4 regions of the Priestia sp. YIM B13490 genome follow, and region 2 is predicted to be linked to each of the others. Evidence: riboswitches for the same ligand, from Rfam matches in the RefSeq annotation. Region 2 holds a riboswitch; each other region holds the start of a gene.

Region 1 (8,370 bases), on a different contig from region 2:
GAGCTTTTGCTGCTTCCGGCGATAAATCTGGATCAAATCCAGAACCGGAAGTGGTAACTAAATCGGCTGGAATCTTGCCTTCCATGTCCTTATTCTCGTTTTTTAACTGATTTATGTTGTCTTCTACTGTTTTAGTATATTCTTTTGATGCAACAGCATTATTAGTGGCAGCTGACGCAGTTGGATCATATTTAGCAGCTGAAGCTCTAGGATGAAACCATTCGGCCCCTTTAAAATCTTGAGCTAATAATTCTGAACCATGTATTTTCCCATTCTTATTGATAAGACTTCCTTCGGCTTGTTTTGGAAACAAAACCTGAGCTACCCCTGTTGTAGCTAAAGGATAAGCTAATCCACAAATTATCATTAAAACAATTGCTGTCCGTAATGCGACTATAAATGATTTCACGAATGTTCTCCTCCACTTTTCTTGTATTAGGCAAGGTGTAATATAGATACAACCATATCAATGATCTTAATACCAATGAATGGAACAACTACACCACCCAGTCCATAAATTAACAAATTACGAGAAAGAAGCTTGTTCCCGTCCATTGCTTTATACTTTGCTCCCTTCATTGCAATTGGGATAAGAAGAGGGATAATAATAGCATTAAATATCAAGGCTGAAAGCAATGCTGATTCAGGTGATGCTAAATGCATAATATTAAGAGATTGCAACTGTGGAATTGCCATGATAAACAATGCTGGAATAATAGCAAAATATTTAGCAATATCATTAGAAATAGAAAATGTGGTTAGGGCTCCTCTTGTAATAAGTAATTGTTTTCCAATCGCAATGACTGAAATAAGCTTAGTTGGATCAGAATCTAAATCAATCATATTTGCGGCTTCTTTTGCAGCCATTGTTCCAGAGTTCATAGCGAGTCCAACATCTGCTTGTGCCAAAGCTGGAGCATCATTCGTTCCATCACCGGTCATAGCTACAAGTTTACCTTGCGCCTGTTCCTTCTTAATTGCCTCTATTTTATCTTCTGGTTTAGCCTCTGCTATAAATTCATCTACACCAGCTTCTTTTGCAATAGTAGCTGCTGTTAATGGGTTATCCCCTGTACACATGACTGTTTTAATCCCCATGCCCCTTAGTTCTTCAAACCGTTCTTTTAATCCAGGCTTAACTGTATCTTTTAAATAAATAATTCCGTATATCTGATTATTAATAGCTACTGCTAAAGGCGTTCCTCCTGCTTTTGCAACTACATTTCCAGTTTCCTCAAAATCGGAGGGGATCTCTCCACCATTTTCAGTAACGTATTTCTTAATGGAATCAACAGCTCCTTTTCTAATCACTGTGCCATCTTTTAAGTTCAAACCAGACATTCTTGTTTCTGCTGTAAACTCGATTACGTCTGCATTCCTATAATCTTCATTCCAGTTCACTCCTAGCTTATGGGCAAGTTCCACCACGGAGCGTCCCTCTGGTGTTTCATCTTTCACAGATGCCTTTAGAGCTGCTAACGTAACTTCTTGTTTAGTAACATTCGCTACAGGAATAAACTCACTAGCCATTCGATTTCCGAACGTAATTGTTCCTGTTTTATCTAATATCATCGTATCAATGTCACCAGCAGCTTCTACTGCTTTCCCTGACATAGCCAACACATTAAATTGAGTGACACGGTTCATCCCTGCAATTCCAATGGCAGAAAGTAATCCTCCAATTGTAGTAGGTATTAAACAAACAAGAAGTGCGATTAATGTTGCTACATCTAACTTAACTTTTAAATAATCAGCAATTGGAACAAGCGTCATAATGACAACTAAAAAAATGAGTGTTAATACTGTTAGTAGTGTTGTTAGAGCAATCTCGTTTGGTGTTTTTTGACGCGCTGCTCCTTCTACTAACGAAATCATACGATCGAGAAATGATTCACCAGGATCGGTTTGAATTTTAACAATAATATAATCGGAAACTACTCTTGTCCCTCCAGTTACAGAAGAAAAATCGCCACCAGCTTCTTTAATCACAGGTGCAGATTCACCTGTAATAGCTGATTCATCGATAGATGCTAGACCTTCAATAATTTCACCATCAGAAGGTATAATTTCACCTGTATCTACACGTACAATATCTCCTTTATGTAATGATGTAGATGAAACTTCCTTGTAAGAACCGTCTTTTTGTCTTACTTTCGCCATCGTTTCTGATTTTGTTTTTCGTAGTGTATCTGCCTGAGCTTTACCTCGCCCCTCGGCAAGTGCTTCAGCAAAGTTTGCAAACAATACGGTAAATAAAAGGACTAGAAAAACAGCCGTATTGTATCCGCGTCCAACTGTACTCACGCCAAAGATATCTGGTTTAATGGAGAGGATAAGTGTAATTAAGGTTCCGACTTCTACTACAAACATAACAGGATTTTTAATCATCACTAATGGATTCAATTTTTTAAATGCGTCTATAATTGCTTGAAAGATAATATTCTTTGATACTGGTTTATTCTCAATCGCCATAAGGCATCCTCCTTATTTGTTACCGTTCCATGTTACTGAAACATTCCTAAATGTTCTGCTATTGGCCCTAGTGCTAGTGTTGGGAAGAACGTCAATGCCCCCACAACTAGAATGATGACTACTAGGATAACAGTAAACAAAGGCGTATCGGTACGAAATGTTCCTGAAGTTGAAGCAACAACCTTCTTAGTCGCTAATGATCCAGCAATTGCTAACATGGCAATAATGGCAATGTATCGCCCAAATAACATAACTAAACCAATTGCCATGTTATAAAAGTTTGTATTCGATGTAAGACCTCCGAAAGCTGAACCATTATTGGCAGCTCCTGACGTAAAAGCATATAAAACTTCTGATACTCCATGGAACCCTGGGTTCAGGATTGAAGCAATTGACTCTGGGCGAAATAAGGCCATTGCTGTCGGAACAAGGATAATGACAGGATGTATTAATATGGCGATAGAAGCTAGTTTTATTTCTTTAGCCTCGATTTTCTTCCCTAAAAACTCAGGTGTACGACCAACCATAAGTCCACAAATAAATACAGAGAGTATGACATAAAGTAATCCGTTTAATAAACCTACCCCTTTCCCCCCAAATACGTTATTTAACATCATTTGCGCTAACGGGACGAGTCCACCAATTGGAGTTAAAGAATCGTGCATATTGTTAACAGATCCAGTCGTAGCTGCGGTGGTCACAGCAGTAAATAAAGCTGATTCTGAAATCCCAAAACGAACTTCTTTACCTTCCATATTCCCGTGTACGCCCAGTGCATTTAGTGTTGGTGTACCGTTATATTCAGCAATAAAAACAACTGTAAGAAACGTTATAAACATAATGCCCATTGTTGCAAATACAGTCCATCCTTGTCGTTTGTTTTTAATCATAATCCCAAATGCATATACCAATGCAGTAGGCAATAGCATCATACACAGGATATGAATAAAGTTGGTTAATGGGGTTGGATTTTCAAACGGATGTGCGGCATTTGTACCAAAGTATCCACCACCATTTGTTCCAATATGCTTAATAGATTCTAATGCAGCAACAGGTCCTCTTGTAATAGTTTGTTTAACGCCTTCTAGTGTTGTAGCATCAGCTGCACCATGAAGTGTCTGAGGTACTCCTTGAAAAACCAAGAATAAAGCTACAATAAAAGATAAAGGCAAGAATACACGTATAATGGAACGCACTAAGTCAACGTAGAAATTTCCAAGATTATCTTGACGAGCTACTAAACCACGAATGAATGCAATAGCAACAGCAAATCCTGTGGCTGCTGATGTAAACATTGGGAATGTAATAGCAATCATCTGTGACAAATACGAAAGTGAATTTTCACCACTATAAGCTTGCCAATTAGTATTTGTTATAAAAGAAGCTGCTGTATTAAACGCTAATGGTGAAGACATATTATCTATTCCATCGGGATTTAATGGTAAGTACTTCTGCAGTCTAAAAACTATATACATCAACATTAGCATGACGAAGTTAGAGAGTAACACGGCAAATACATATTTTTTCCACCCCATTCTCTCTTTTTCTTTTATTCCAATTAGCCGATAGATGAATCGTTCTACTGGTCCGAAAAGACGGTCTAATCCTGTTCTTTCATAATCAAATACTTTCACAAGGTAGACGCCTACTGGCTTTACTAGAAGACCAATGATAAGTAAAGTCACGACTATCTGTATGAGTCCCATAGTCATTTTTATTTTCCTCCCACTTATTGTTCATTCTCTTTAATTTCTTTAAAACTTCTCAGGCTTAATGAGTACGTATAACAAATAAATAATCATGACTACTCCAATGATTGCTGGTATGAGCATATCAATATCCTCCTTATGCTTTCTCACAAAATAAAGTAAATCCCCAGAAAAGAGCAAAGGTTGCAACCAAAAGTCCAATCGTAACAAAGTCGTTAAACACTTCTATCTCTCCATTCTTCATTTCTCTTAATTTGTTTAAAAATAAAGTAACCCTATAAATCTAGTAAATATTCAACGGTCCATTGTTTTTATATATAAACGTATTTTTTTCAGCCCTACTTCCTTCCAAGCATGTATTTATCTAACTGGTCATTATCTTGTTCTTCTGCTTACTTCCCATACAAATGTGAAACAAACCTAAGAACAAAAAATAGACCAATGCCTACTTATCTCCCTGTGGAATGACAAAGAAACCAATAGGTAATAAAACTACATCTTTAGAGATAAAGATATAGCAGTCCTATTATTCTTTAGACAATCCAACTGTGGAAGAAAAGTATTCATTGGTCTACCTAATGCCTAGCTAGCATAAAGCTCTCTTTGCATTCTGTCTCCCTGTTCTTTTTCTAACAGACAGCTGTATTTAATTTTTGAGCAAACAAAAAAGACCTGCAATACATTATCGAACAAGCATTTCATTGTTAAAAAACAATAAAAAGCCCTCCGAAATAAATAGGCGGTCTATTGACCTCCTTCGCTTTAGCCGACGAAGTTAGCTGACGGGTAGGATGGCGAAAGAGTAATCTCATCCCTTCTACAATCTGTAGAATTAACCCCAATTGATTGGTTCCTCCGTTCCTGAATATTCAGGACTAGGCCGATATTCTTCTTTAATTTGATGCCTTGATTATACGACTATAAATTTTGCTTGTAAAGAGAGAGTTGAAAAAAATTACGTAATCTTTTTAAAATTAAAAATGTACCTTATGATAACTATTTATTTTTTATTTTATTTACTACTATTAAACTTATGACATGCTTCTCTATAATATACTTCCTCTCTCTTAAAAAATAAAAATTCTCCTTTACAATTTCAATATAATTAATTATTATAATTGATGTTTTAACAAAAGAATTAGCTTGAATCGCTGAATCTTACTCGAAAGAACGGGGGAACCAAAAATAAAGTGGAATTAATCCATATGGGGTGAATCTCAATGATTTGAGTAAGGCAACTCTCATGCCCGAACCCGTCAGCTAACCCCGTAAGCGTTTGAAGAGAGATTGTTCCTGATTGTGTTTTTAGAGACTACAGTTTATTTCAATGTATCTAAAATCCACAAAAAGAGTCCTCTTCTCGGGTCTTTTTTATTTTGTTTACTAGTATAAGAAAAAGGAATTTCGGAGGGAAAACTGTGGGACAATCTAAGAAAAAGCTAGAGACTGAACTAAGTGAGGCATTTATTAAGTTTCAAAGGGAACTAATTGGTCGCGGACCGCAAGAGGCAAAGACTTACATTGTAGAGGATATGATCTTGCTCCGATTCAAAGGAGTTTTGACCGTCGAAGAAAAACACCTTATCAATCATGATGTAGGGAAAGGACTTGTTAAGAAAATGAGACAAGTTCTACGAGAAATGTATAGTGAAGATTTTAAAGAAATTGTTGAAAAACATACTGGTTGTAAGGTGTTATCTAGTCATAGTGATACTAGTACAAAAACAGGTGAACGAATTGAAGTATTTGTTATGGATAAGAATATAGCCAAATTATTTGGTAATTCGAAAGGTTAAATCGTATTTAATCTTTTCTGTGGTTCTGGTGTGAAATTCCCAAGACAATAGCAAGTAATCTTAAAGTTTTAGGTACAATGGTATTACTACAACTCCCGATAAAATACTATTACATTATAAAATACTATTACATTGTATTGACACACTCTCAGTTTTAAACTAAAGCTGAATAATATAACTCTGTTTCTTGTCTATTTATAGATAAAGCCCATCTCAATAAAGGTATGGGCTTATCTTTCAAAAATGTCCATATACAAACGGTGTGCAGGATTAAGCAAAGTAGCAGATATAAAACTACCTCATTTTGGTTCAGGTAGTTTCTTCTGAATTAGTTCTATGTATAGGTGTTTTCAAAATAAGCCCTAGCTTTTTGGCCACGTAACCAGTTGTACTGGCTTGTATAAGAATCGTCACTAATATAGCAATAAAGGTAACAGATGAGATCTCATTTGCATATTTAATATTTGCTGCCACAATCATTCCTGAAAGAGCTGCCGGAATAACGCCTGTCTCACGAACCCAGAACATAAAGACAATCTCATTCCAACTCCACTTTGCTTTCCGATCGGGTAGTGTACATAGTAAGACAGTAAGTGGTCTTGCAACAAACATAAAGACGAGAACGATTAGTATCCCCTGAAGCCAAAATTGACCTAAGATGTTAAAGTTAACTTGAGTACCCAACAACATAAAAATAAGAGTTCTCATGATTAAAGTTAAGGTTTCTGAAAAGTGAGAGATCGTTGAATTCGTTTCATCTGAAATATAAAGACGAAAAAGTGGTTGAGAATTCCCTAAAACTAGGCCTGCTGTAAAGGTCGCCATAAATCCACTTGCTTCAATAAGCCCAGCTGCTAAGTAAGCGCTAATGGCCACAACTAGACTTACAATGGTATTATATTTCTGCAAAAGTCCCCACCTATGTTCGGAGATTAAAATAGAACCTAGGAAACCTATGATGGCTCCAATTAAAATTCCTCCTCCTGCTTCACGAACAAAACTCCATACACTTGAAGAAAATGATAATTCTGTTTTTCCTAGAATGACACCTAGTAAGGTGAACGTTAAAATAGAGCCTGTTGCATCATTAAACGCAGACTCACTTTCTACCGTTTGTCTGACTTTTTCTCGAATAGTAATTTGTTTAAAAACAGGCATCAACGTCGCTGGATCTGTTGATGCAATAACAGATGCGAGTAAAAAGGCATATAGGATCGGCACATCCAATAAATAAAATGCGGTAAAGGCTACAACTGCTGCTGTTACCACTACTCCTACTATGGATAAAAGAGAAATAGTCACCCATACTCTTTTCAATATCGACAATTGAATCGCGCTTCCACCCTCAAATAGAATTAAAATAGAACCTAAGACAATAATGAATTGATAGGCTACAGAATTAATTGGTGCTGTTATTAGATGTAAGACGGATGGTCCAAGCAAGATTCCTACAATCATAAAAAGTGCTACATCAGGAATCTTAATATGCTCTGCTACTTTCATGGCTATTAAACCAAATAGAAACACCATCGTAATCATATATAGTTCATGTTGAACAATATTCATAACACTAGCTTCCATCATCTCTCCTCCTTTGCTTCTTTCTTATACCTCTTAGGTTGCACATTTGAACTTAAAATAATAACGAATCATTCTTCTGAGAATATTTATAAGGCTAAATGAGAAATTTAAGATATAAGTTTCATTTATCTGTTTACTCTTCTTATACAAATATTTATATTCTGATAAAGGGATTTACTAGAAAATTTAAAAGCTTAATAAAAAGAAGGATTGATCCTTTAATTCGCAGTTTATATTAGTTTTTCATTCTTTTTTTAGAATTACGAAAGGAGGAGAAAAGATGAAAAAGCAATTTGCGGTACTTGGGTTAGGAAACTTTGGAGGTACCTTAGTAGAAGAATTCTCTAAAATGGATGTCGAAGTGATTGCCGTAGATAAAGATGAGGAAGTGGTAAACAAATATGCTGATAAGGCTACATATGTTGCACAAGCAAATGCTATTGATGAAAATGCTTTAAAAGCTATTGGTATCTCTAATATTGATTATGCCATTGTTTCATTTGGAGACGATATTGAAAACAGTATTCTCGCTACATTATTATTGAAAGAACTGGGCGTCAAAGAAATTTTGGTCAAGGCTGCCAATCATTATCATCAAAAAGTGTTAGAAAAAATAGGTGCTAATCGTGTTATTCAACCTGAACGCGATATGGCGAAGCGTCTCGCTCACCACATTGGATCTGAAACAATTATTGATTACATTGAACTGTCTCGTGATTATAGCTTGGTTGAGATTATAGTTTCACGTAAACTACATAACAAAAATTTGTTTGATCTAGATGCACGAGCAAAGTATGGATGTAATGTTATTG
Region 2 (8,370 bases):
GCTTGAAATCCGTGATCTTATTGAACAAGGTGTAAACTTAGCAGGTGTAAAGCAGCTGTTTCATCTTCAAAAGGAGCAAAAAGGGCATAAGCAAGAAGAAAAAGTTGTGGCAGCAACAGCAAAGCCAGAATTAACGGACGATGAATTGCGAAAAATGCTTCGTGCAGAACTTATGCAAGCAGGCCGTTTTAATCGAGCAACTTTAAATCAAGGAGATATGTCCAGGTTCTTTCATTAATAAAGTTATCAATATTTATGCCGTTCGTATATGAGGGGTATAGATTATAAATATTATATAGAGATTTAGGGGAGGATCACACGATGGCAAAGTACACAAAAGAAGATATTTTCCGCAAAGTTCAAGAAGAGAATGTAAAGTATATTCGTCTTCAGTTCACTGACATTTTAGGAACAATTAAAAACGTTGAAATTCCAGTAAGTCAATTAGAAAAAGCGTTAGACAACAAAATGATGTTTGACGGTTCTTCTATTGAAGGGTTTGTACGTATTGAAGAATCAGATATGTACCTATTCCCGGATATTGATACATTTGTTATTTTCCCTTGGACATCTGAAAAAGGTAAAGTAGCACGTTTTATTTGTGACATCTACAATGCAGATAGAACTCCGTTTGATGGCGATCCACGTAATAACTTAAAACGTGTGTTAAAAGAGATGGAAGAGTTAGGATTTACTGATTTTAACCTTGGACCTGAGCCAGAGTTCTTCTTATTCAAATTAGACGAAAAAGGCGAACCTACATTAGAATTAAATGATAAAGGTGGCTACTTCGACTTAGCGCCAACTGACCTTGGTGAAAACTGCCGTCGTGACATCGTATTAGAGCTTGAAGAAATGGGCTTTGAAATTGAAGCATCTCACCATGAGGTAGCTCCTGGACAACACGAGATTGACTTCAAATATGCTGCTGCATTAAAAGCTTGTGATGATATCCAAACGTTCAAACTTGTTGTAAAAACAATTGCACGTAAACATGGCTTACATGCTACATTTATGCCAAAACCATTATTTGGTGTGAATGGTTCAGGTATGCACTGTAACGTTTCATTATTTAAAGATGGTCAAAACGCATTTTATGATGAAAACGGTAATCTAGAGCTAAGTGATACTGCTCGTCAATTTATCGCAGGTATCATCAAGCACGCACACAGCTTTACAGCAGTAACAAATCCTACTGTAAACTCTTATAAGCGTCTAGTGCCTGGATATGAGGCTCCTTGTTACGTTGCATGGTCTGCTCGCAACCGTAGCCCATTAATCCGTATCCCAGCTTCTCGCGGCGTAGGAACTCGTGTTGAGGTACGTAGCGTAGACCCAGCTGCTAACCCATATTTAGCAATGGCTGTTCTATTAAAAGCTGGTTTAGATGGAATCAAGAACAACCTTGAAGCTCCAAAACCTATCGATCGTAATATCTATGTAATGACAAAAGAAGAGCGTATTGAAGAAGGTATCGTAGATTTACCTGCAACATTAGCTCAAGCTTTAGATAGCTTCCAATCAAACGAAGTTATGGTTTCTGCATTAGGTGAACACTTAGCAGAGCACTTCGTTGAAGCGAAAGAAATCGAATGGGATATGTTCCGTACACAAGTTCATCCTTGGGAACGTGACCAATACATGAGCCAATATTAATTCCTAAAAGTCCGAGAGATCGTTTATACGTTCTCTCGGACTTTTTTTGTTTTTCAAAATGAATAACATTGCGCATATTAAATATCGAACTAAGCTGTTCATAAAACAAGTATAGCTGCCTGTCGTACAATTTACAGGAGGCTTTTTTATGGTTTTGTTAGATACAGGAAAGAATTTGGTTATAAGAATTAAAAAGGATAAGCTTTTTGTCTCATTGAATCTATATGTAAAAGTAGTGTATAACAGATAGAGAGATTGTTTATGTGTTCACTCTGCACTTCAGTATAACTTCAAAGAATTTTCAGCCAGTCGTAGTATCATTAGAAAATACTGTTGGAGAGGAATGGAATGAAAATGCAAGAAGGAAATTTTTTTAAAGGTTTAGTAATAGGCATATTAATCAGCATTCCAATTTGGATTATTCTCATTGTTATAGGCGTTCTGCTTTTTAAATAGGCCCGTTCTCATAATAGAATAGACAAAACTTTCCTTTTAGTGTATACTTCAAATGAAAATGATAATTATTATCATTTAATCAACGAATCAACACTCTGCATATAGCTGTCACTCCTTGAGAGCTATCCCTATTTAATATTCTGTCTACAACGCAGAATAAACCGCTGCCTTTGAGTAGCGGTTCTTTTTTTAGTAAATTTCTACTTAGTAGGCTAGTATACGTAGCACTTTTTGCCCCTATACATATGTTAACAATAAGGAGGGACAAGTAATATGAAAAAAATCTATCTAGATGCAGGACATGGTGGGGCAGATGCAGGAGCAGTTGGAGCGAACGGACTGTATGAAAAAAACTTAGTTTTAAAAATTCAACAATATTTAATAAGCTATTTAAATAGCACCTACAGTGACTTTACGATTAAAACCACTCGTACCACAGATACTTTTTTATCGTTATCTCAGCGCGCTTCTCAAGCTAATTCGTGGGGAGCAGATGTATTTATGTCTATTCACGTAAATGCCGGTGGAGGAACAGGATATGAAGATTATGTTTATAGAAGCGCTAGCAATGCCAGTAAAACGTTTCAATCAATTGTCCACGGCCAAGTACAGCCAACGCTGCTGTCGTATAATCATCCGAATCGCGGTCGAAAATCAGCCAATTATGCGGTGCTTCGCTTAACAAATATGCCCGCAGTACTAACTGAAATAGCCTTTATTGATAACCGCACCGATGCAGCACTTCTCCAAAACGAAGCTTTTTTAAAAAGCATGGGTGAATCGTATGCAAAAGGAATTGCCGTATATTTAAATTTACCTCGTCGTGCAGTTCCAAACCCCAATCCAACACCAACTCCGAATCCATCACCTTCTGAACCAGGTACAAAAACGTATACGATCAAGCAAGGAGATACGCTTTACAGTATTGCACAGAAGTACAACATAACAGTACAAGCGCTTCAAGAAGCGAATACAGGGCTTTCTGATCCTTTAACACTACAGGTTGGAAAAACAATTGTTATTCCTTCAGGGACTTCACCAAACCCATCTCCAACACCGTCCCCAACTCCACCTTCGGAACAATATCCACTTCCAAATGGAATTTTAAAACAAGGTGATTCTGGAGAAGCCGTGAAGCAGCTTCAAAAAGCATTAAACGCGGTGAATTTTAAAGTAGGTTCAGTAGACGGAATATATGGAGTTCAAACGAAAGATGCAGTCAGACGTTTTCAGCTTGTGTATCTTCCTTATGATGTGGATGGCATTTATGGTCCTCAAACGAAAAACAAGCTAGCAGCCGTTTTAAAAGCAAAAAGTTAAAGCAAAAAGGTCTTCTGTAAGCGGGCAGAAGACCTTTTGTTTTTCTGTTAAAAGCGCCTTAAGCACTATTTTATGGTTTGCGTAAAATAATGCTTTACAAACCATTTGTACGGGAGTATATTATCTAAGAACAAAGGATAGTTATGAAAGAAACATGTTATCGATCATACCCTTTAACCGAAAATTATATTGACCTGTTATCGCTTAATTCGTCAGAAGTGGGGGACCCAAATTTGTGCATTGTCACTTGGGGTGAATCCTTTTTTAAAGGTAGGGCTACTCTCATAGCCCGAATCCGACAGCTAACCCCATAAGCGTTTTGGAGAGGAGGTTTAAGCTGTGTAAAAACGCTGAGAACCCTTAGTGTTTTTTTTGTGCGCTTTTTTAACATAAAAAGGTATTTTTAAGGGATAATATCACTTATTCGTGAACTTGTAACGGAGCTTAGCAACGACAGTAAATAGTAGCTAAGCAATCATCGGAGGGAAATTACGTGAACTATTCAGTTCTCAAACGATTATTGATTGGAAAGCCGCTTAAAACAAAAGAGTTAGGCGATCAAAAGCTTAGTAAGCTTAAAGCGCTGGCTATTTTATCATCAGATGCCTTATCTTCAGTGGCTTATGGAACAGAACAAATTTTGATTGTACTTGCAACAGTCGGCGTCCTTGCCTATTGGTATTCGATTCCAATTGCGCTTGGGGTATTGGTTCTGCTCACGGCTTTAATTCTTTCATATCGCCAAATTATTTATGCGTATCCGCAAGGCGGAGGAGCTTATATTGTTTCGAAAACCAATTTAGGAGAAAATCCTGGACTTATCGCTGGAGGATCACTGTTGGTGGATTATATTTTAACAGTTGCTGTGAGTGTTTCAGCAGGAACGGATGCCTTAACTTCGGCTTTTCCAACGCTGCATCATTACAATGTAGTAATTGCGTGTTTGCTGGTGATTTTTATTACCGTCTTAAATTTACGTGGTGTAACAGAATCCGCTTCCGTATTAGCTTATCCGGTTTATTTATTTGTTATTGCTCTTATTTTGTTAATAGCGGTAGGCTTGTTTAAAATAGCGACAGGTCAAGTTTCACCTGAGCTGCATCCCTCTCTCGGTACAGTAGTGCCAGGTATTAGTTTGTTTTTATTATTAAAAGCTTTTTCGTCAGGCTGTTCAGCATTAACAGGTGTAGAAGCTATTTCAAATGCAGTGCCTAACTTTAAAGAGCCAGGTGCAAAAAATGCTGTTCATACATTAATGCTGATGGGCGGTATTTTAGCCGTTTTATTTTCTGGCATCACGTTTTTAGCTTATTGGCTTGGCATTTCTCCAAAAGCAGATGAAACGGTTGTATCACAAATTGCATCGAGTGTGTTTGGACGAAATGGATTTTATTATTTTATTCAAGGCACAACAGCTCTAATTCTAGTGCTAGCGGCGAATACGGGCTTTTCAGCTTTCCCTTTGCTGGCTGTCAACTTATCGTCTGATAAATACATGCCAAGAATGTTTCAAATTCGTGGCGATCGACTAGGCTATTCAAATGGAATTGTGACCCTTGGAATTGCTTCTATTGTCTTAATTGTAGCTTTTAAAGGAGCGACTGAACAATTAATTCCTCTTTATGCAGTCGGGGTGTTTATTCCATTTACGCTTTCTCAAACAGGCATGATTGTCAAATGGCTTAGAGAAAAGCCGGCCGGCTGGCAAGGGAAGCTAACCATTAACTTAATTGGTGCCCTCATTACCTTAACTGTGCTAATTATTTTGTTTACAACGAAGTTTTCACAAGTATGGTCCGTGCTCATTTTCTTACCGGTTATTGTCTATATTTTTCATCGCATTCATACGCATTATGAAGCGGTAGGAGAGCAGCTTCGCATTAAGCAAGGAGAAAAGATTGGAAAGCTTGAAGGAAGTGTGGTCATTGTTCCTGTAGCAGGAATGACAAAGGTAGTAGAAAATTCATTAAATTATGCAAGAACGATTGGCGATACCGTTATTGCAGTGCATGTGGCCTTTGATAGAGAAAGCGAAAAGAGAATGGAAGAGAAGTGGGAGAAGTGGCAGCCTGATATTCGTATTGTTACGTTTCATTCTCAATACCGCAGCTTAGTGCGGCCGCTGTTTCGATTCATCGATATGGCTGAGGAAAAAGCCCGGGAAAATAACATGGCCATTACGGTCGTTATTCCGCAATTCATTACGAAAAAAAGCTGGCAAAATATTCTTCACAATCAGTCCAGTCTGCTGTTAAAAGCACATTTGCTTTACCGTAAAAATGTAATTGTTACAACTGTACCGTACCGTTTTAAAAAATAATGAAACATGACTAAAAACCTCCAACTTGTATGTTGGAGGTTTTTAATTTTTAAATTCACATACACTAACCGTAATCGAATCTCATCAAAGGCGCAAACGGAGGGATTGTATGAGTGAATTAATTAAATTGTTGCGAAAGGGAAATAAATCGGCCATGATGGCCGCTATAGTGAATACCATTATTTCCATTATTAAAGGGATTGCTTTCGCTTTAACAGGGAATGTAGCGATGTTTGCTGAAACGATGCACAGCTTAGGAGATGCAGCTAATCAGTTTTTTGTCTTTATAGGTTCGGCATTAAGTAAAAAAGCCCCGACCAAACGATTTCCAAACGGTTTCGGCCGATTGGTTAATCTCGTTCTATTAGGAGCGGTTCTTGTAGTAGGGATTATGGCGTTTGAAACGATTAAAGAAGGATATCACCACATTCTTCATCCGACGAAGTCTTCAGGCTTTATTTTAAATATTGCAGTACTTGGCATCTCGGTATTGCTTGAGATGTTTGTCTTATTTAAGGCAATGAAAGAAATTTTGCACGATGTCGGAATGAATACCGCAGAGGTCAATGTTTTTACGCAAAGCTTTGTTCATTTAAAGAAAGCAAAGCCAGCAACCAAGCTGGTCTTTATGGAAGATCTTGTAGCTACTGGAGGAGGCGTATTGGCATTAATAGCTGTTTTCATTTCACGGTTTACACCCTTTCACCAAGCTGAAGGAATTGCTTCTATTTTAATTGGGCTTATGATGTTTTTTGTAGTAGGACGAGTATTTTTAGACAACGCTGCGGGAGCCCTTGGTGAAGCAGATAAAGAAATGGAAATAAAAATTGGCGCGATTGTCATGCAAGATGTACAAGTGCGTGATATTCGAACATTAATGGTGATGAAAGAAGGAGAAGAGCTTCACGTTGAATTAAAAGTAGAAATTGATCCTTCTTTAACAGTGGCCGAAGCTGATGATATTAAAGATCGTCTGGAAAATCGTATTTTACAGGAAAAAGGAGTAACGGATGTCATTATTGAATTTGATGAAGATGATGGAATTCCGGACTGGGCGCCAAGTGATTTACAGCTTCAAAAAGAATAAGAACAAGGAAGAAAACAACTGTTTTCTTCCTTGTTTTTTTAGCTATATACTTTTTCACGTACGTTTGGAGAATCTGTTGAAGCTTTCGAGAAGTTAATGGTTTCACGTACAACGTAAATAGGTCTATTTTTACTTTCATCGTAAATTCTTGCGATGTATTGTCCGACTAGACCTAAACCAAGTAGCTGAATACCGCTAAAGAAGGTGATAGCTACCATAATAGAAGTCCAGCCAGGCTGAATGTTTTTACCTATTAGCCAAACAACAATCGAATAACTTAAAACTAAAAGTGATACAAAAACCGATAATAAGCCAATAACCATTACTAAACGCAAAGGCTTCGTTGAAAACCCAATAATTCCATCTGAAGCAAACTTGATCATCTTTTTTAAAGGATATTTTGTTTCACCAGCAAAACGTTCATCGCGCTCATATTCTACATATGTTTGCCTGAAGCCAATCCAAGACATCATTCCTCGTACAAAACGATTACGTTCAGTCATTTTTTTGAATACATCCGCTACTTTTCGGTCGATAATACGAAAATCTCCCGTGTCTTTAGGGATTTCGATATCGGACATATAATTTAAAAAGCGATAAAAATACTTAGCCGTGGCTAATTTAAAAAAGGTCTCTCCGCTTCGTTTCTTGCGCTTTGCATATACAATTTCATAGCCTTGCTGCCATTTAGCAATTAATTCGGGAATCATTTCTGGCGGATCTTGTAAGTCCGCATCAATAATAACGATGGCATCACCTTGAGCATAATCAATGCCTGCTGTTACGGCAGTTTGGTGCCCGAAATTACGAGCGAAATCAATAACTTTTACGTTAGAATCCATAGCCGCTACGTTTTTCAAGATTTCAATTGTTCGGTCGGTGCTGCCGTCATTGACGAAAATGAATTCATAGTTAATGTGGTTTTTATGCATGACGGAAAGCAAGCGATTGTAGCATTCATTAGCTACTTCTTCTTCAAAATACATAGGTACCACGATTGAAATTAGTTCTCTCATGCTTTACCTCCTATCGAGTGATTGTTTGTGTGCTTAAACGTCCATAATTTATTAAGGAAAAAATTGATAAACATTCCTATACAAGTAGACAACAGTTGTCCGATTATTGGATTAGCAGGTGTATAGTGTACAAGAAGGAATAAGCAGCTTGTATTAATTGCTAAAGTAATAAGGTTTACGATAAAAAATTGAGCTAACATCCATTTGTGTACGGTTGCTTGAAACACCCACGATTTGTTCCAATAGTAGCTGTTTATGACGCCAATAAAATAAGATAGTACGTTAGCCAATATATAATTCATATCAAAATGAATGAGTGCTAAATAACTGATAATAGTGAGCAGGGTATTCATTATACCTACAAATCCGAATTTCAGGAATTTTATCACGGTTGCATAATCCCTTCCATTTAATTTATCTCTTTACATTTTGTCTTGGGCTCATTTTTAGTAAATCGTACTATTAAATAGGATAGAATCACTGAAATACCAAACCCTTCGAGCAGCATAAAGCTT
Region 3 (8,370 bases), 180 kb from region 2:
ATAGTCGTCGCTGCCCATCTCAAGCCCAAGAACCCGGTCAATATCGGCATCGCGGGCTGAAATGAAAATAACAGGCACTTGGGGCGTTTGCTGCTTGATTTCGCGAATGAGCTGATACCCGTCAATGTCAGGCAGCATAATATCTAAAATCCACAGATGCGGAGGAGTTGCAATCATTTCTTTGGCGTCCGTGCCGTTAAAAAATGAGCGAACGTCCCAGCCTTCTTTTTGAAGGTAAAGGGTTAAAACTTCGTTTAAATTTTGTTCATCCTCTACTAAATATAGTGTAAAGCTCAAATTTGACACCTTCCTCTGAATATATGAAAATTAAGGTAAATAAAGCATATTACGCCATATGTGCGCGTTTCTTTAAAGGTCTATGTACCCGCTATTATACTACGTGTTTACTGTTATAAAGAAATTTTTCACAATTTCACACATTGTTTTGATACTTATCCCAAACTTTTATTTTATAGTATAGATAACATAAAATTTGCTACGTTAAAAGGAGTGTTTTTCATGGATCCACGTGATTATGAAAGAGAGCAAGAACGAAAAGAAGAATATGAAAACCGCCAGCAGCGATACGATCAGTATCAGCCTGCGTCATCATCACAGCCTCCAAGAAGACGCTTATTTCCAGTGATTGCATCTTCTATCGCCGGAGCAGTACTTGGAGGAGGAATTGTGCTATACGGTGCTCCGCAGCTGGGGTTAATGGATTCAGCTGATACGCAAACAGCGAATCAAACAACGCAGACTCAAACGGCAACAACAACGAGCACAACGCCTCGAACAGTAAGCACAACCGTGAATCAGTCAGATCTTGTTTCAGTTGTAAATAAAGTATCAGCTGCTGTTGTAGGCGTGAACAATATTCAACAGCAAACAAATCCATTTTCTGGAGATACCCAAACGCAAGAAGCAGGAACGGGTTCCGGTGTTATTTTCAAAAAAGAAAATGGAAAAGCATACGTTGTGACCAATAACCACGTTATTGACGGCGCAAGCGAAGTAGAAGTGTCACTTTCAAACGGACAAAAAGAAAAAGCTAAGATTGTCGGAGCTGATGCGCTAACGGATTTAGCGGTGCTTGAGATGTCTGACAAAAATGTTGAACAAGTGGCGAAGTTCGGGAAATCATCGGATTTAGTAGCGGGTGAAACGGTGCTTGCAATCGGAAATCCTCTTGGTGAACAGTTTTCTCGTACGGTCACACAAGGTATCGTGAGCGCAGCAAAACGCTCTGTCCCTATTTCAGAAAATTGGAACGTAGATGCAATTCAAACGGATGCGGCGATTAATCCAGGAAACAGCGGCGGTGCACTTATCAATTCTTCCGGTGAAGTAGTCGGCATCAACAGTATGAAAATTTCAGAAGACAATGTAGAAGGCATCGGCTTTGCTCTTCCAAGTGATGAAGTGCAGCCGACGATTGAACAGCTGATGAAAAATGGGAAAATAACGCGTCCATATATGGGGGTAGGTCTTCAAGATGTAGGTCAGCTTTCAGCTGCAACAAAACAAAACCAGCTAGGCCTAACAAGCGATACGTCTGAAGGAGTTGTCGTAACGACGGTTGAACCATTCTCTTCTGCTTCTGATGCAGGTTTACAATCAAAAGACGTGATTGTTGCCATCGATGGAAACGAAGTCAAAACATCCAGTGATTTACGTCAATATCTATACACAAAACGTAAAGTAGGAGACACGGTAAAATTAGACGTGTATCGAAATGGAAAAAAACAAACTATTTCTCTGAAGCTTTCAGAACAGCAGGATAACAATGGATGAGTTCAACACCGTTAAAGCTGCTGCTAGCAGTATTAACAGCGTTCGGATTTTTAACCGGCTGCGGAGGGAAGCATTCAAACACGATGTTTCCTTCTGTAGAAATTAGTCAGCTATCTTCTACCAAAGAACTGGAAGCGTATGAGGGAGGCAAGGTGACAGGAGCTGAATTCAACCGTTTTTTAGCCGTTGAAGGGTTCTTAAATCCAGATGCTCCTCTAAATGATACAAGCTACCGCAAAGAGTTATTGCGGCAGCTTGTTATGCAAAAAATCTTAATTTCCCATCTAAAGACAAGCGATAAAGTACAAAAACAAGTTGAGGATATGTGGAAGCAAATTAAACGCTCATATGACGAGGATACAAGAAAACAAGGTTATGAAGTGTTAAATATTCGTTCCAGTGATGTAACCAACCAGCTAACGAATCAGTTTAAATTAGAAGAATATTTCCGCAAACAAATTACGTCTGATGAACTAACTGCTTACTATAAACGTATTGAAAACGATCTAACGCGCGTATCTTTTACGCAGCTGGCTTTTTCCACTTTACATGATGCCGCTGCCGCTGCGGCTGAACTGCAAAAGGGAACATCGCTTCAGGACGTTCAAAAAAAATATGCTGAATTCCAGACAGTGAGCAAAATAGAGAATGCTGATAATCTAAAGCTTTCAAGTCTATCTCCTTCTTTTATAGATGTTTTAAAAAAACAGCACATCGGAGAGAGTAGTGAGCCCATTAAAATGGGTAAAGTTTATTATATTCTTATTTTAAAACAAAAAGATAAAAAAACGGAATCAGAAGTCAAAGAAGAAATGATGAAAGAACTTGTTTTGAATCATATCAACCGGTATATCCAGGATCAACTGCCAAGGTTTCACGTGACGTTCAGCCTTAGGTAGTTTCCTTTTATATAGATTGATTGTTTTCAAAAAACAAGCAGGTAAAAGAGCTTTCTATTAATAGAGAGCTCTTTTACATTTTTAAGTAGACAGAAATGCCGGCACCTGATAAAATGAAGTTGTAAAACTTTCATTATTCGGAAAATTTATACCCTCCAGCTTTGGAGGGTTATTTTTTATGCTGTTGGACGAATAAAAGAGGCTGGGACAAAAGTAGTGTAATGGAAAGAAGATCCGAACGATGATTCGTTCGGATTTTTTCGTTACGTTTCAATCACTTTTCATCTTTTAAATGACTCAATAATGCAGGAGCCATCTCTACGTGAGAAAGGGCGATGTGTGAAATCGTTTTGGCATAAGGTGTAATTTCGTTAATAAATTGTTCGAGTATGTGCAGGTGAGGAAGCTGAAGCTTTGTAATAAAGCAGGCTTGCCCGGCGATGCGTTCACAGAATAAAGCGTAGGGATACTGAGAAATAAATCGTTTAAAACGCTCGTGCTCTCCGTTTTTCATCGTTACTTCAATAAAACACGACACGGGCAAATGCAGCTTTTCATAATCAATATCAATCGTATACCCTTTTATAACGCCAAAGCTCTCTAGCTGCCTTACTCGCTCTGCCACCGAAGGAGGAGACAAATTAATTTGTTTTCCTAGCTCTCGTAAGGAAAGGCGGCTGTTTTGCTGCAGCGCCTGCAAAATCGATAAATCAATTTCATCAATTTTCAATTGAAAACCTTCTTTCTCATTAACGTTTCATTTGATTAGTAATAGTCGATAAGATGTTTTATATGTAATCTGAAATTTCCATTTTTCTTACTATAATAATTAAAAAGGAGTGAGTGAAAAATGGCAAGAGTTTTGTTAGCAAACGAAGAGGGAACAAATTTTGAAAAAGCATTGAATTTAATTCCGCATGTAAAAAGATTGTATGATGAGCTTTACGACACGCTTTGGAACAGCGATATAGTAGAAAAAGAGACTAAGGAAAAAATAAGGCTTTATCTAGCAGGTGTTAACGGCTGTGAGACGTGTATGAGCATGTCATATGTAGGCGATGAGACGCTTAATCAAAAAGTGTTAAGAGAAAAAGAGCTGGAAGAAAAAGATCGCCTGCTGTTTCGATTTATTGATGTATACCGGGTGCGTCCAAAGGAGTTGACGGATGCTGATATGAATCAATTAAAGAAATTTTACAGTGATACGCAGCTGTTAGAGCTTTTAGCTGTTATTAATTTATTTGATCAATTTCACAAAATGATTGTCAGTTTAGATTTATACGATTTTTGCAGCTTGCAGGGCAAGTGAGGTCTTCCCTAAAAATATCTTGACAGACAAAATCCACAGGAGTAAGATAGCTTTCGTGAAGTGAAATGTATCATGAATCGAATCGATTATTCTAAAAAATAGATCATAGACATTTGAATAAAAATCGCTTAATCCATTACGGAGCGGAGGACCCATTATTTACGCACATATTGTGCTCCGGGGTGAATCCTTAAAAAGGTAGGGTTACTCTTAAAACCCGAACCCGACAGCTAACTTCGCAAGCGTTTTGAGGGGGAAGAGTGTGAAAAAACACAGGAGCCTTCCTGTGTTTTTTTGCGCTTTTTTTAAGAAAAAGATGTAATTTTTTAGAAAAAGTATAAGCTAAGAGAACACACAGCAGTTGAAGAAAGGAATAAATACATTATGAAAAAACAGTTTGCTGTATTGGGATTAGGTCGTTTTGGAGGCAGTTTGGTTGAAGAGTTTGCTAATCTGGATGTGGATGTGCTCGCTATTGACCGCAATCAGGAGGTAGTAAATAAATTTAGCAACTCAGCTACATATGTTGTGCAGGCGAATGCAATTGATGAAGCTAGCTTAAAGGGGCTAGGTATTCGCAATGTTGATCATGCTCTTATTTCGTTTGGGGATGATATCGAAGCGAGCGTGCTCGCAACGATGCTTTTAAAAGATATGGGCGTTAAGCAAGTATGGGTAAAAGCAGTAAATATGTATCACCAAAAGGTGCTGGAGAAAATAGGAGCGGACAAAGTCATTCATCCTGAGCGCGATATTGCTAAGCGTATTGCTCATCACGTGGTGTCAGAAAAGATCATTGATTACATTGAACTGTCAAAGGATTATAGTATTGTCGAAATTGTGGCCTCTAAGAAACTTCATAATAAAACGCTGTTTGATTTGAACATTCGTGCCAAGTACGGCTGCAACATTATCGGCTTTCAGCGAAAAGACGGGGAAATGGTGATTTCGCCTACCGCGCATGAAATAATTGAACAAGGAGATATGCTAATTGTTATCGGACATAATCGCGATTTGAACCGTTTTGAAGAAGAAGGAGTTTAACTTATGAAAAAACAAATCATTAAACTCACCCCTCCGCAGCTGCTTGTCTCCATTTTTGGCGGAGGAATTATTATAGGTGCTCTTCTATTGATGATGCCTGTTTCTACTACTGAGCCCATCCGGTGGGTAGACGCCCTTTTTACGTCTACTTCCGCGATGACAGTAACCGGCTTAGCTGTCGTAGATACAGGTACGCGTTTTACCGTCATTGGTCAAACGATTATTATGCTGTTAATTCAAATAGGCGGTCTTGGCATTATGTCATTTGCCGTGTTGATTTTTATGATGCTAGGTAAAAAAATTGGATTTAAAGAGCGTATGCTCGTTCAGCAGGCATTAAATCAAACGAGCATCGGCGGAGTTGTCCTGCTAGTTAAAAGACTGTTTATCTTTTCATTTTTAATTGAGTTTGTTGCACTTATCTTTCTAGCGATACGCTGGGTTCCGGAGTTCGGATGGTCTAAGGGGCTGTTCTTTAGCTTGTTTCATTCGATTTCGGCTTTTAATAACGCAGGGTTCGGACTATTATCTGACAGCCTGGTTCAGTATGTAGGAGATCCCATTATTAACATAACGATTTCTTTTTTGTTCATTATCGGTGGATTAGGGTTTACCGTCCTTGCAGATATGTGGGTAAAAAAATCCTATAAAAAGCTAACGCTGCATTCGAAAATTATGATCATCAGCACGTTTGCGATTAACGTGGTTGCCATGCTTTTTATTTTTTTCTTGGAGTACAGCAATCCACATACGCTCGGAAGTTTGTCATTAGGAGACAAAGTGTGGGCATCTTATTTTCAAGCTGTAACGACACGTACAGCAGGTTTTAATAGTATCGATATAGGAAGTTTGCATGATTCCACTATATTTTTAATGGTTATGTTAATGTTTATTGGTGCAGGAAGTGCTTCAACAGGAGGCGGTATCAAACTCACGACGTTTGTGGTGATTATTTTTTCTGTATGGGCATTTTTACGAAGCCGGGAAGATATTGTGCTATTAAAGAGACGACTTCTTCCTCTTCACGTGTTTAAGGCACTAGCCATCACGATGATTTCAATTATGTTTGTATTTGGGGCCATTTTCCTGTTAAATATTTCGGAAAACCTGCCGTTTGTAAAAATTATGTTTGAAGTTGTTTCTGCATTTGGAACAGTAGGTTTATCGATGGGAGCAACTCCTGAACTTTCGTACTTTGGACGCGTGATTATTATCTTTATCATGTTTTTAGGAAAAGTGGGGCCATTAACGCTTGCGTTTTCATTATCTAAGCAAAAGCGTGAAGCCGTTCGTTATCCAAATGAAGATATAATGCTGGGGTAGAAAAATCGCCTTCGATGAGGCGATTTTTTTATATTATTTATACGTTCAAGACATATAAGAGGTTACGCACAAAACAGTTGCGATGAATAAAAAGAAGGCAAAGACAAGAACAATGGGCAATTTAGAATGTCGGCGCATTAAAGGCCCCCCTTTTTTATAGTAAAAAAATCTCTTACTATATATAACGAAAGAAACAAAAATATGATTCACTTTTTTGACGAAATTTGAAGGTTTTTCTCGTTAAAAAAATCCGCACCCCTGTCCTAAACATTTTGCCAAGCTGTTGCATACACTAAAAGCAGATAACAGGAAGTGAGGGATGGTACGTGGGAAAACAAAATTTTGCGTTAATCGTTGTGTTATTTGTTTTACTTGTTATTGTAGGTGCGTCTGGCTTTCGCTTTTAAACGTTAACTTTATTTGCGCATAACCCCCGTCAAAAAGGGCATACTAGGCGGAAGTAAAAACCAAAAATTTCTTCAATATTGCCGAACAATGAGTTCCTCTACTCATTCATCTAATCGGTATGTAGCCATGCGAAAGCATGGTTTTTTTTGAAATAAGAGGATGAATGATGTTCATCCCCTCTAAAAATTAGTAGTAGCAAGAACATCCTACGATTACTAATAGAATAAATAAAACAACGATAAATGAAAAACCAAAACCGCCTTTTGCGCCCATATGTGTAACCTCCTTTAATAAAATTCTCTATATCCTATGTACTAATTGGGTTAAGTGATTGAGAAATTTGCCTATTTTTTAACGGTAACGATCTTTTGAGAAAAATGAAGAACACTTACTTTTTTCATTTGTGCAGAAATCCTTTATGATAAAGAGGAAAAGGAGGGCAAAGTGGTGGGAATACATGTAGAATACGTCATGAATCAGCTAGAAGAGGGTAAGTGGAAAGAGATCAAACGTGAAATTCAACAAGAAATGAAGAAAAAACCTCAAGCATCTGATTTGTACTGTTACTTAGCAGTTTGTTTAGCAAAGCAAATCGAAGAATCAATTATTTTTGAAAAAATGGTATTAAATTTAGAAATGGACAGAGCTCTTCATCAGGCATTAACATTAAATCCATCTTCAAGCTTGGCGCATTTCGTTCGAGGAATAAAATACCGGGAAACTCCGCTTATGTTTGGAGGGAATTACGAAAAATCGCTGTCTTACTTGCAGCGGGCCCAAGATCTTGGTTTTGAAGGGGTTATGCTGCCGCTCGAACTCGCAAAAACCTATATTCAATTAAAAGAAATGGAAAAAGCGAAAGAACAAATCGCTTATGCCCGGGAAATCAATCCTACTCACGCGGATATTAAAAAAGTCGAAAACATGCTGCAAACAGGACGGTGAATCAAAAGTCCTGTTTTATTTTTGGTTTTTAGGAAACATATGCTGATTTTCATAAAGAATTGCTTTTTATATAATAATAAGAATATTTGTAGAAATTTTAAGAAGTGCATGTAAGTCCAACGACTTCTTAACTGCTAGATTTTCTATATTATTAGAGCGTTCAGTCTACATAATTCCAAAAATAGTAAGAAACTATCAGCCTATGGATAAATTGTTAGAAAATATAGATAATTGTAAATGAATAGAGAAAAGTTAAACATGCGACTAACTAAAAAAAGCAAAGGTCTGATTTACTTTGCTTTTTATTTATACACATATGTAAAAAATATCATAATAAACCAATTTATTCTTTGTGAAATCCATCGTTTCAGACGATGTGAAATAATGTATTTGAAGGAGGAGACCCAGGTGAAGGTTATGAAGATGTTGGTTATTGCATTATTTAGTTTAAGTTTAGTTGTCACACCAGCTGCTGCTGAAGTTCCGGGTGTCGACCATTCAATGAAACGAGGTGCTACACAAGGAATTGTAGCGGCATCTCACCCGCTGGCTGCTGAAGCGGGAAGGAAAGTTTTAGCTGAAGGCGGAAATGCTGTGGACGCGGCAGCTGCCATTCAATTATCTCTCAACGTTGTGGAACCGATGATG
Region 4 (8,370 bases), on a different contig from region 2:
TACAGTGCGAAACCTAGAGGTTTCTACAGGTCAATTTGCTAAATTAGTACATGTACCATGTATTAAATAAGTTGTTCGGATAAAAAGAAGGCTTGAGCCGTATGACGGGAAATCTGTCACGTACGGTTCTTAGGGGGGCGGGCGCTCGTGAGAGTGCCTGCCTACCCGACTTAACTAAGATTGTTACCATATATAGTAGGAAAATAGAAAAACTCCCTATTCATATAGGGAGTTTTTCTATAGGCTAATGAGATTCTAGATTGGATATACTTTTCAGTATCCTGAGTAGTTTGCTCAAACGTTGCAACAGATATGCAATCTTCACCTAGAAAATTTACATTATTTTATCTTTCGTTAGTATATTGTACGATCATGCCGTGGCTTTATAAGCCATCTGATTTAACTTTAGAGACACCCAAGGCAAGATTTTTCCACAAAGTTTGTTCAACCACTTTGGCGTCTACAGTATGACAATCAACAATGGGTATGACTTCGGAATGTTTGCCACGTAGAAGTCGCTGCTTTTTCCTGATTACTTTAAACATAAATAGTTTAATTCCTAATCCTAAGATAAATCCGATAAAAGCACTAATAATCCCCCAATAAATAGGGCCCCAGCTTAGTTTAAAACCAATACTTGCACCTATGACTGAAAAGGCTGTAGCTAGAGCCATTCCTAAATCAATGAGAGAAGCCCCATCTGCTCGATGAAGGCTATCAAAAATCCGGCGATTTTCTGTTCGATTATTGAGAGGAACGATAAATATGTCTTCTTTCTTTATCCCTTTTTTTTCTAGCTCTGAAACAGCTAATTCGATGTAACTGGAATATTCAAATGTAGAAAAGACCTGCATATTCTCACTCCACCTTTTTTCCTTTCGCAATACAAAAGCTTGGATGTTGATACGTTTTCTCGAAGAAGTTTTTCTGCTCTCTTTCAACAAGTTTATTATTCTCAACGGTATTCATATAGGAATCGAAGATAGCAAAACCATATAGAGAAGGGAAAAATAACAACCATTCTTTATTTAAAACGGACGTAGCCTGTTTTATTTCTCCTAAAAATAGCAGTGAAATACCCTCAAGCAGGTGAGAATAATAAAAGAAAACAACGGCCCAAATGATGACAAAGAAAGCAGCAATGATCCGATGAATATAGAGTTGTCCTAGACCTGGCATCAGCAAGGACCAGACGACGGATAAGACGGGATTCCGTTTATCTAAATAGTTTATTTCCATAGCGCCCATACTGAAAGAGTTAAAGCGATGATTTTCTCGTTCAGCTAATACATATATTTTATTTAAATCAACGGTTGTTCGATAACTATCCCATATAGCAAAAATATAAACGGGAATATAAATAAGAAGCCACCTTGTATTAAGGACATCTTTGGCCATATCAATGTTCCCTTGGAAAGAATAAACCATTGCTAAATTCACGTGAGATTTAATATTGATGACGACCTCCCATATAAATAACACAAAGCCGCGAAGGTATTTAGACAGGAGTAAATGCCCAAAACCAGGAAAAGCTGCTGACCACCAAGCGATAATATAGGGGTTTCTTAAATGGATTTGAGTGGTTCCAAATATACTGACATGAGCAATATAGCGTCTTGCAGTATTGTCGTTTTTATAATTATTCATTTACAATCTCCTATGGATTAATCTCCTATAGATCCGAAAAAATATACTTGTTGTACCCATTATCCATATTTAATATGCTCTTGTTTATTTATACTGATTCACTCAACTGATATAAATCTAATCCTTTTTTATTTTTAAGGACATTCATTACATGAACTAAAAATAAATAACGTATAAAGCCTAAAAACGAAAAAACTACTGATCCTGTTTCAGTAGTTTTCCTAGTCGTTTAAATATAGATGTTAAACTGATGCTCTATTACATCTTGGATAGTTTGCTCAAATTATAAAAAGGTATTCATTTATAATATTTAGAGACTTTGGAAAGATAAAAGTAGGTATATTTTTCACATGTATGTAGAGAGGAGAGAACAATTTTTTTGGCACATCCTTCTTATAATGACGTACAACAAATCCGTTATGAACTAAAGGCAGCTGGATACGAACACTGGATTCATAATAATTTATTTACATGGCAATGGTGGATTCTACTGGTAGCTACTATTTTCCCTTGGATTATATGGGGATATCTTGTTAAGAAAAAAGACCGTCTACATGTATTTGCATTTGCGATGTTCATAGGTATTGTTTCGAGTATATTAGATGTAATAGGTGCAGATATTCTATTATGGGGATATCCTACAAAATTATTTTTTATGGTGCCTCCTTTATTTCCTGCAGATTTAACTATTATTCCCGTCGCATTTAGTTTAGCTTACCATTATGGAAAAACATGGAGAAGATATACTGTATATAGTATAATCATTTCCTTTTTATTTGCTTATGTAATTGAACCCTTTTTTGCCTGGGAAAATATGTATCAAAAATATAATTTCTCTCATTGGCTTTCTCTTATTGGTTTTATCTTAGTAGCATTAATAGTTAGATGGCTTATTGAAAGAATATTACCTCCAAGAAATTAATGTAGGCATTTTATGTTCTTCAGAATACTTTTGATACATCACATTATGTTAACCAGATATAAGAGCAAAAGGATTTTCACTTTTAAAATAGAATAGTTCCTTAGAGAATTATAAAGGGGCTGATTTCATTTCTAAACAAACGAAAGATATAAACGAAATAAAACTTTTAGATTCTCAAGTTCACTTATGTGATGAGATTAGAAAGTTGTTAAGGAACAAAGAAAGAAGACATCTACCTTTTCCACAAGAGTATACAGAGCATGATATCGTACACATTGCTTTAAACAGATTAATGAGTGAGTTAATCTCCAGACATTAAATATATCTATTTGAGAGCACATTCAAAAAAAAGAAAAACCTATCTCTTCCCAGTCAAAAGAGGCAGGTTTTTCTGTTACGTAATTGGGTTTCATGAGTGATGCCTCATTGCATCTTGAGTAGTTTGCTCAATTTACTGTTTATGATTCGTTTTATAATTATCAAAAAAAGAAACATTCTTTAAAAAAGAGTGTTTCTTAAAAATTCAATCCAGCTTAATACTATACCCTTATCATAGAAACCAATTATAAAAAATATGTTTTGGTACTTATAATGAACATGATCGTAACTAAAGATTTATGTGAAATACACCTTTAAAGTCAGAAAAGGTCAGGTGAGGAAAAAAATAATTAGTTTTTTTTTAGACTTACTATTTTAGCAACTTTGGTTAAATGTTTTTCTGATTCCTCTAACCGTTTTTGAGTGTTGACTAAAGAGTTTTGAATAGATAAAGGTGCAAGAACTTTACTACTTTTCACTTCTGTACATACTAGGTGACCTATCCCATCTTTCCATTGAATCGTACATTTAAAATTCCCAAACAACTTGTTACTTGTCTGTAGAATGAGCTGTTTTGTTATAGGATGAGAATTAGGACTTTGTGAAAACATTACTATGGCTTTATTTCGGTCTTCTTTATAAATGATCGTCCATATATTCGATATAGGTGGAAAATATGAATGGGTTATGTGTGAAACATTTAGAATTGTACCTTCCTGATTGATTTGAAAATAAGGAACAGGAAGCCATTTAGTTCTACTAGTATCCATGTTTTAACTCCTTTACATTAATTAATGGATCTTTATACTTACGATATCATATCTAAGTGATTTTTGTATGTATTTAGAATCTTGATTATGTTAACTAAAAACAGAAAAGCTTCTGATGTCTAATCAGGAGCTTTTCTAATCTACAACAAAATTTCATGGTATTGGATAGACGGATCCAGTATAGTACCCGTAATTTGTCATTAAAGTATATTCCTTCTTTGTATGCTATCAATATACCTAATTCCCCTTTATCTAATTAATAACCAACTAAAGGAAATATTTTCAAAAAAATAATCCTTCACCATATCAGCAAAGGATTTTTAGATTTATTGGAATAGGGGGAATACGTTATTAGTTTAGACAGATTTGTAGATTTATATACATATATCTTTAAAAATAAATGTTGTGATCGACTCTGTTTTCAGAAAATAACCTTACGTAAGTTTTATTGTCAGTTAAGTAAATACTAAAATATTTCTTGTATTATTAAAGTTTTATCATTTACTCTAAGAGACGACAAAATCGTTCCTTTTCTACAATGTATATACAATATACAACAAATATGGCCTAGTGACAGGTAGAAATATTTTGTGGGGAAGGCGAAGTTGTTTTACCGAATAGCAACTATGGTATCGAATTTTTGAAACTATTTAAACATGATGGCATTCACGAAATAAGGTTGGCAAATATTCCAATAGTAGAAGGTTTAAGAGGTTTATGAAATGTTGTTCGTTAACGAGATATTATATGACATATCCGAAAATCTAGTTTCACATTTCCCTATATTGTGACAAGGTGTTTTTTGTTTGAAAGGGATTTGAAACTTTTTAATAGAATAATTATGAAGATGGTCAGATAATAAATTTTTACACATAAGGAGATAAAACTATGGCAAAAAACAACTTACTAAGAATGGACAATGTCAGCATCGTTGTAGAATCCCTTGATGACGCAATTTTTTTCTTTGAGGAGATTGGCTTGAACCTCGAAGGGCGAGCCACTGTCGAAGGTGAATGGGCTGGTCGCGTAACCGGATTGGGTTCTCAGTGCGTAGAGATTGCTATGATGGTTACCCCAGATGGCCACAGCCGACTTGAACTCTCGCGATTTCTCACCCCACCTACTATATCAGATCACCGGACTGCTCCTGTAAACGCCCTCGGTTATCTACGCGTCATGTTTACCGTTGAAGACATTGACGAAATGGTATCGAGACTCACTAAGTATGGTGCTCAGCTCGTTGGCGAAGTGGTTCAGTACGAGGACTCGTATCGGCTCTGCTACATTCGTGGAATCGAAGGACTTCTAATCGGTTTGGCAGAACAACTCGGTAACAAATAAGTAAGTGACATTTTATAAAAAGCCTTTACTGAAATATACATTACTGAAGTAAAAATATTCGAAGAAAATTTCTATTCAATAAAAGGGCGCAATTCACCTGTAAAGGTTCTTTTGCTGGCTCACTTCCGGAAAGAGGTATTATGTTAACTAACTTTGTATAGAGTATACAGCTAAAAAAGAAAAACCTACCTTTGCAAGATGGAGGTAGATTTTTCTTTAATCATGTCGGATTTTTGATTCTTTAATGAATCTTGAGTAGTTTGCTCAAGATATCAAAATTTATTTATCTACATAAAAGAAAAAAACAAATTATATGAAAATTAATTTTAGTTGAAACTGCTCTTTACAAATGTAAAATTCAGGCGTATAGTACCTAGCATACATATATGATCTTGCTATTTTCATACCTTTTATCGCTTAATCCACTAAGGAATGGGGGACACATTTTTGTGTGCACTTGCACTTGGGGTGAATCCTTCTAAAAGAAGGTAGGGCTACTCTAAAGGCCCGAACCCGACAGCTAACCTCATCAGCGTTTGGAGAGAAGGTTTGCTTTTATTTTTCCTGAAAAGAACACTAAGCAGAACCTTAGTGTTCTTTTTTGTGTTTTTTTCTGAGATAGGGAATGATGAGAGTAAACTAATATAGGTAAATGGCAAAGGTTTCAGGAGGAGTTTAGATGAGTTATTCATCCCTAAAACGTTTATTAATTGGGAGGCCACTTAAATCAAAAGAGTTAGGTGAACAAAAGCTAAATAAGGTCAAGGCATTAGCTATTCTTTCATCCGATGCACTTTCATCCGTGGCGTACGGCCCAGAACAAGTCTTAATTGTGCTTGCCACAATTGGGATGATAGCATTTTGGTATTCAATACCTATCGGTATTGGTGTACTTATCCTTTTAACGGCACTTATCCTTTCTTACCGACAAATTATTTATGCCTATCCAGAAGGTGGCGGCGCTTATGTTGTATCTAAACATAACCTTGGAGAGAATGCAGGGCTTATTGCTGGTGGGTCTCTGTTAGTAGATTATATTTTAACCGTATCTGTAAGTATTTCATCTGGAACAGATGCATTAACGTCGGCTTTTCCTGTTTTACATGATTATAAGGTCATTATTGCTTGTTTATTAGTTATTCTTATTATGATTTTAAACCTAAGAGGGGTAACAGAATCAGCTTCGGCTTTAGCCTACCCTGTGTATTTATTTGTTCTTGCATTGGTTCTTTTAATAGGAGTAGGCATATGGAAAGTAGCCACTGGGCAGGTCTCTCCTGACGTTCATCCGGCTATTGGAACTGCAGTGCCAGGAATTAGCTTATTTTTACTACTACGAGCTTTTTCATCAGGATGTTCAGCCCTTACAGGCGTAGAAGCTATTTCAAATGCTGTAACCAACTTTAGACAACCAGCTGCAAGAAATGCGGTACGTACGCTTGTTGCAATGGGTATTATTTTAGCAATTTTATTCTCAGGTGTCATGTTCTTGGCTTATTGGTTTGGAATTGCACCTAAAGCAGAGGAGACGGTGGTTTCGCAGCTTGCTTCCCAAGTGTTGGGACGAAATGGTTTCTATTATTTTGTTCAAGGTACAACAGCTTTAATTTTAGTTTTGGCTGCCAATACAGGCTTTTCAGCTTTTCCTTTACTGGCTGTTAACTTAGCTGTAGATAAGTATATCCCGCGTATGTTTACGATACGTGGTGATCGTTTGGGCTATTCAAATGGAATTGTGACCCTTGGAATTGCCTCTATCTTGCTTATCATAGCGTTTCACGGTAATACAGAACGGTTAATTCCTTTATATGCTGTTGGCGTATTTATTCCATTTACATTATCCCAAACGGGGATGATTGTTAAATGGTTAAAAGAAAAGCCAGCTGGCTGGCAGGGAAAATTAGTGACCAATTTTATTGGAGCTTTTATTAGTTTCACGGTACTGATTATTTTCTTTACAACAAAATTCTCACAAGTATGGGCTGTTTTAATCTTCTTACCTCTTATCGTCTATGTATTCCACCGTATTAAGAACCATTATGAAGAGGTAGGAAAGCAACTTCGTATTATGCCAGGAGATAAAGAAGCATTAGCATTAGAAGGAAATGTAGTCATTATACCAGTCGCAGGCTTAACAAGGGCTGTTGAGAATTCCATTAACTATGCAAAAATTATTGGAGACACAGTAATTGCGGTCCATGTGGCATTTGACCGTGAAAGTGAAAAGAGAATGGAAGAGATATGGAACGAAAGATATCCTGATATACGCTTAGTTACATTCTACTCACAATATCGAAGCTTAGTTGGACCTCTTTTACGCTTTATTGATCGTGTAGAAGAGCGAGCTGATGATAGTCATATGGCTGTCACCGTGTTAATTCCGCAATTTATCACAAGAAAAAGCTGGCATAACGCATTGCATAACCAGTCAAGTTTATTACTAAGGGCACACCTTCTTTATCGAAAAAATGTCATTGTGACAACATTGCCTTATAAATTTAAGAAATAAAAAAGCAAACCCCTTTTCATATGTATGAAAAGGGGTTTAATTCGATCATTCATCTTATATTAAGAAAAACAGATGACATTTAGAATAACCGACACTACATCAGCTTAATTAAGCATTTCTTTACTGAATAATTTATCGTACATAAGATGACTTATTGGTAAACTTCTGTGAATGATTTGATCAGCACCTGCATGCCTTGCATTTACAATCTGTTTAGAAGTTAAAATTTCAACAACACTGTAAATGGAAGGATTCTGCCCTTTACTAGCTATAAGCGATATGAGAGATTGTAAATCAGCTTCCTCCTCTGTTTGGTGTGCATTAGCTGTTATAAGTATTGTTGTTGCGTACTTTATGTTTGCCTTTACTAATGTCTGTGAATCTGTTGGATCTCCCTTAATAAAATAGACATACTGAGATAAGACTGAAGGTGTTTCTAGTGTATTATCAATCAGGACGATTTCATTTAGAAACAAAGACTCTTCAAGGTAAGTAAAAAGGGTTCTAACTCGTTCATTCCAACCAATGATAATAAAATGATTATTTCCTTTATATATAAAATTATCTCCCATTAAAGCACTCTCCTTTAAAATCATAAGGCATATAAAATAATTAAAGAGTGATTCACAAACTTAGTTTCAAATACGATGAGTGGTACTAACTTAATACGTCAGAAAGAACATACCCAACATATTCTACAGTGTAATTGATTAAAAATCTCTATCATTATTATCTCCTGTTTTTTTGAAGATAAACTAGATAACATCATTGACCAATTTATACGTTTAATGCATCACTTGTTACAATAACTTATTCTATCTAAATTATTTTCTAATAATGTTTTATAGTGGTTTTTAATAGAA

Evidence for each region. Region 2 has a riboswitch for cyclic di-AMP ahead of ACFX4R_RS00205 (APC family permease). Riboswitches for the same ligand answer to the same signal wherever they lie in the genome.
Region 1: it holds a riboswitch for cyclic di-AMP, as region 2 does, so the genes downstream of both, ACFX4R_RS24155 (Na-translocating system protein MpsC family protein) here and ACFX4R_RS00205 (APC family permease) in region 2, are expected to answer to the same signal.
Region 3: it holds a riboswitch for cyclic di-AMP, as region 2 does, so the genes downstream of both, ACFX4R_RS01145 (potassium channel family protein) here and ACFX4R_RS00205 (APC family permease) in region 2, are expected to answer to the same signal.
Region 4: it holds a riboswitch for cyclic di-AMP, as region 2 does, so the genes downstream of both, ACFX4R_RS24130 (APC family permease) here and ACFX4R_RS00205 (APC family permease) in region 2, are expected to answer to the same signal.

The regions. Positions count from the first base shown of each region.
Region 1 is NZ_JBHZOT010000012.1:10,490-18,859, reverse strand. Features, by position in the region: gene kdpC (potassium-transporting ATPase subunit KdpC) at 1-409, opposite strand, end outside; gene kdpB (potassium-transporting ATPase subunit KdpB) at 436-2,472, opposite strand; gene kdpA (potassium-transporting ATPase subunit KdpA) at 2,505-4,178, opposite strand; gene kdpF (K(+)-transporting ATPase subunit F) at 4,227-4,304, opposite strand; cyclic di-AMP (ydaO/yuaA leader) riboswitch at 4,931-5,073, opposite strand; cyclic di-AMP (ydaO/yuaA leader) riboswitch at 5,321-5,472, shown strand; gene ACFX4R_RS24155 (Na-translocating system protein MpsC family protein) at 5,600-5,977, shown strand; gene ACFX4R_RS24150 (cation:proton antiporter) at 6,287-7,558, opposite strand; gene ACFX4R_RS24145 (potassium channel family protein) at 7,839-8,370, shown strand, end outside.
Region 2 is NZ_JBHZOT010000001.1:41,963-50,332, forward strand. Features, by position in the region: gene ACFX4R_RS00190 (MerR family transcriptional regulator) at 1-238, shown strand, start outside; gene glnA (type I glutamate--ammonia ligase) at 322-1,656, shown strand; gene ACFX4R_RS00200 (N-acetylmuramoyl-L-alanine amidase) at 2,386-3,432, shown strand; cyclic di-AMP (ydaO/yuaA leader) riboswitch at 3,624-3,764, shown strand; gene ACFX4R_RS00205 (APC family permease) at 3,926-5,752, shown strand; gene ACFX4R_RS00210 (cation diffusion facilitator family transporter) at 5,862-6,839, shown strand; gene ACFX4R_RS00215 (glycosyltransferase family 2 protein) at 6,878-7,855, opposite strand; gene ACFX4R_RS00220 (GtrA family protein) at 7,852-8,244, opposite strand; gene ACFX4R_RS00225 (glycosyltransferase family 39 protein) at 8,265-8,370, opposite strand, start outside.
Region 3 is NZ_JBHZOT010000001.1:222,587-230,956, forward strand. Features, by position in the region: gene ACFX4R_RS01120 (response regulator transcription factor) at 1-297, opposite strand, end outside; gene ACFX4R_RS01125 (S1C family serine protease) at 520-1,794, shown strand; gene ACFX4R_RS01130 (peptidyl-prolyl cis-trans isomerase) at 1,791-2,693, shown strand; gene ACFX4R_RS01135 (Lrp/AsnC family transcriptional regulator) at 2,968-3,423, opposite strand; gene ACFX4R_RS01140 (carboxymuconolactone decarboxylase family protein) at 3,544-4,002, shown strand; cyclic di-AMP (ydaO/yuaA leader) riboswitch at 4,118-4,262, shown strand; gene ACFX4R_RS01145 (potassium channel family protein) at 4,387-5,046, shown strand; gene ACFX4R_RS01150 (TrkH family potassium uptake protein) at 5,050-6,369, shown strand; gene ACFX4R_RS01155 (YjcZ family sporulation protein) at 6,696-6,776, shown strand; gene ACFX4R_RS01160 (YjcZ family sporulation protein) at 6,964-7,050, opposite strand; gene ACFX4R_RS01165 (tetratricopeptide repeat protein) at 7,225-7,722, shown strand; gene ggt (gamma-glutamyltransferase) at 8,131-8,370, shown strand, end outside.
Region 4 is NZ_JBHZOT010000012.1:540-8,909, forward strand. Features, by position in the region: partial or broken gene ACFX4R_RS24100 (group II intron maturase-specific domain-containing protein) at 1-70, shown strand, start outside; gene ACFX4R_RS24105 (hypothetical protein) at 384-854, opposite strand; gene ACFX4R_RS24110 (hypothetical protein) at 859-1,647, opposite strand; gene ACFX4R_RS24115 (CBO0543 family protein) at 2,027-2,569, shown strand; gene ACFX4R_RS24120 (hypothetical protein) at 3,238-3,657, opposite strand; gene ACFX4R_RS24125 (VOC family protein) at 4,546-4,998, shown strand; cyclic di-AMP (ydaO/yuaA leader) riboswitch at 5,403-5,547, shown strand; gene ACFX4R_RS24130 (APC family permease) at 5,678-7,507, shown strand; gene ACFX4R_RS24135 (NAD-binding protein) at 7,612-8,079, opposite strand.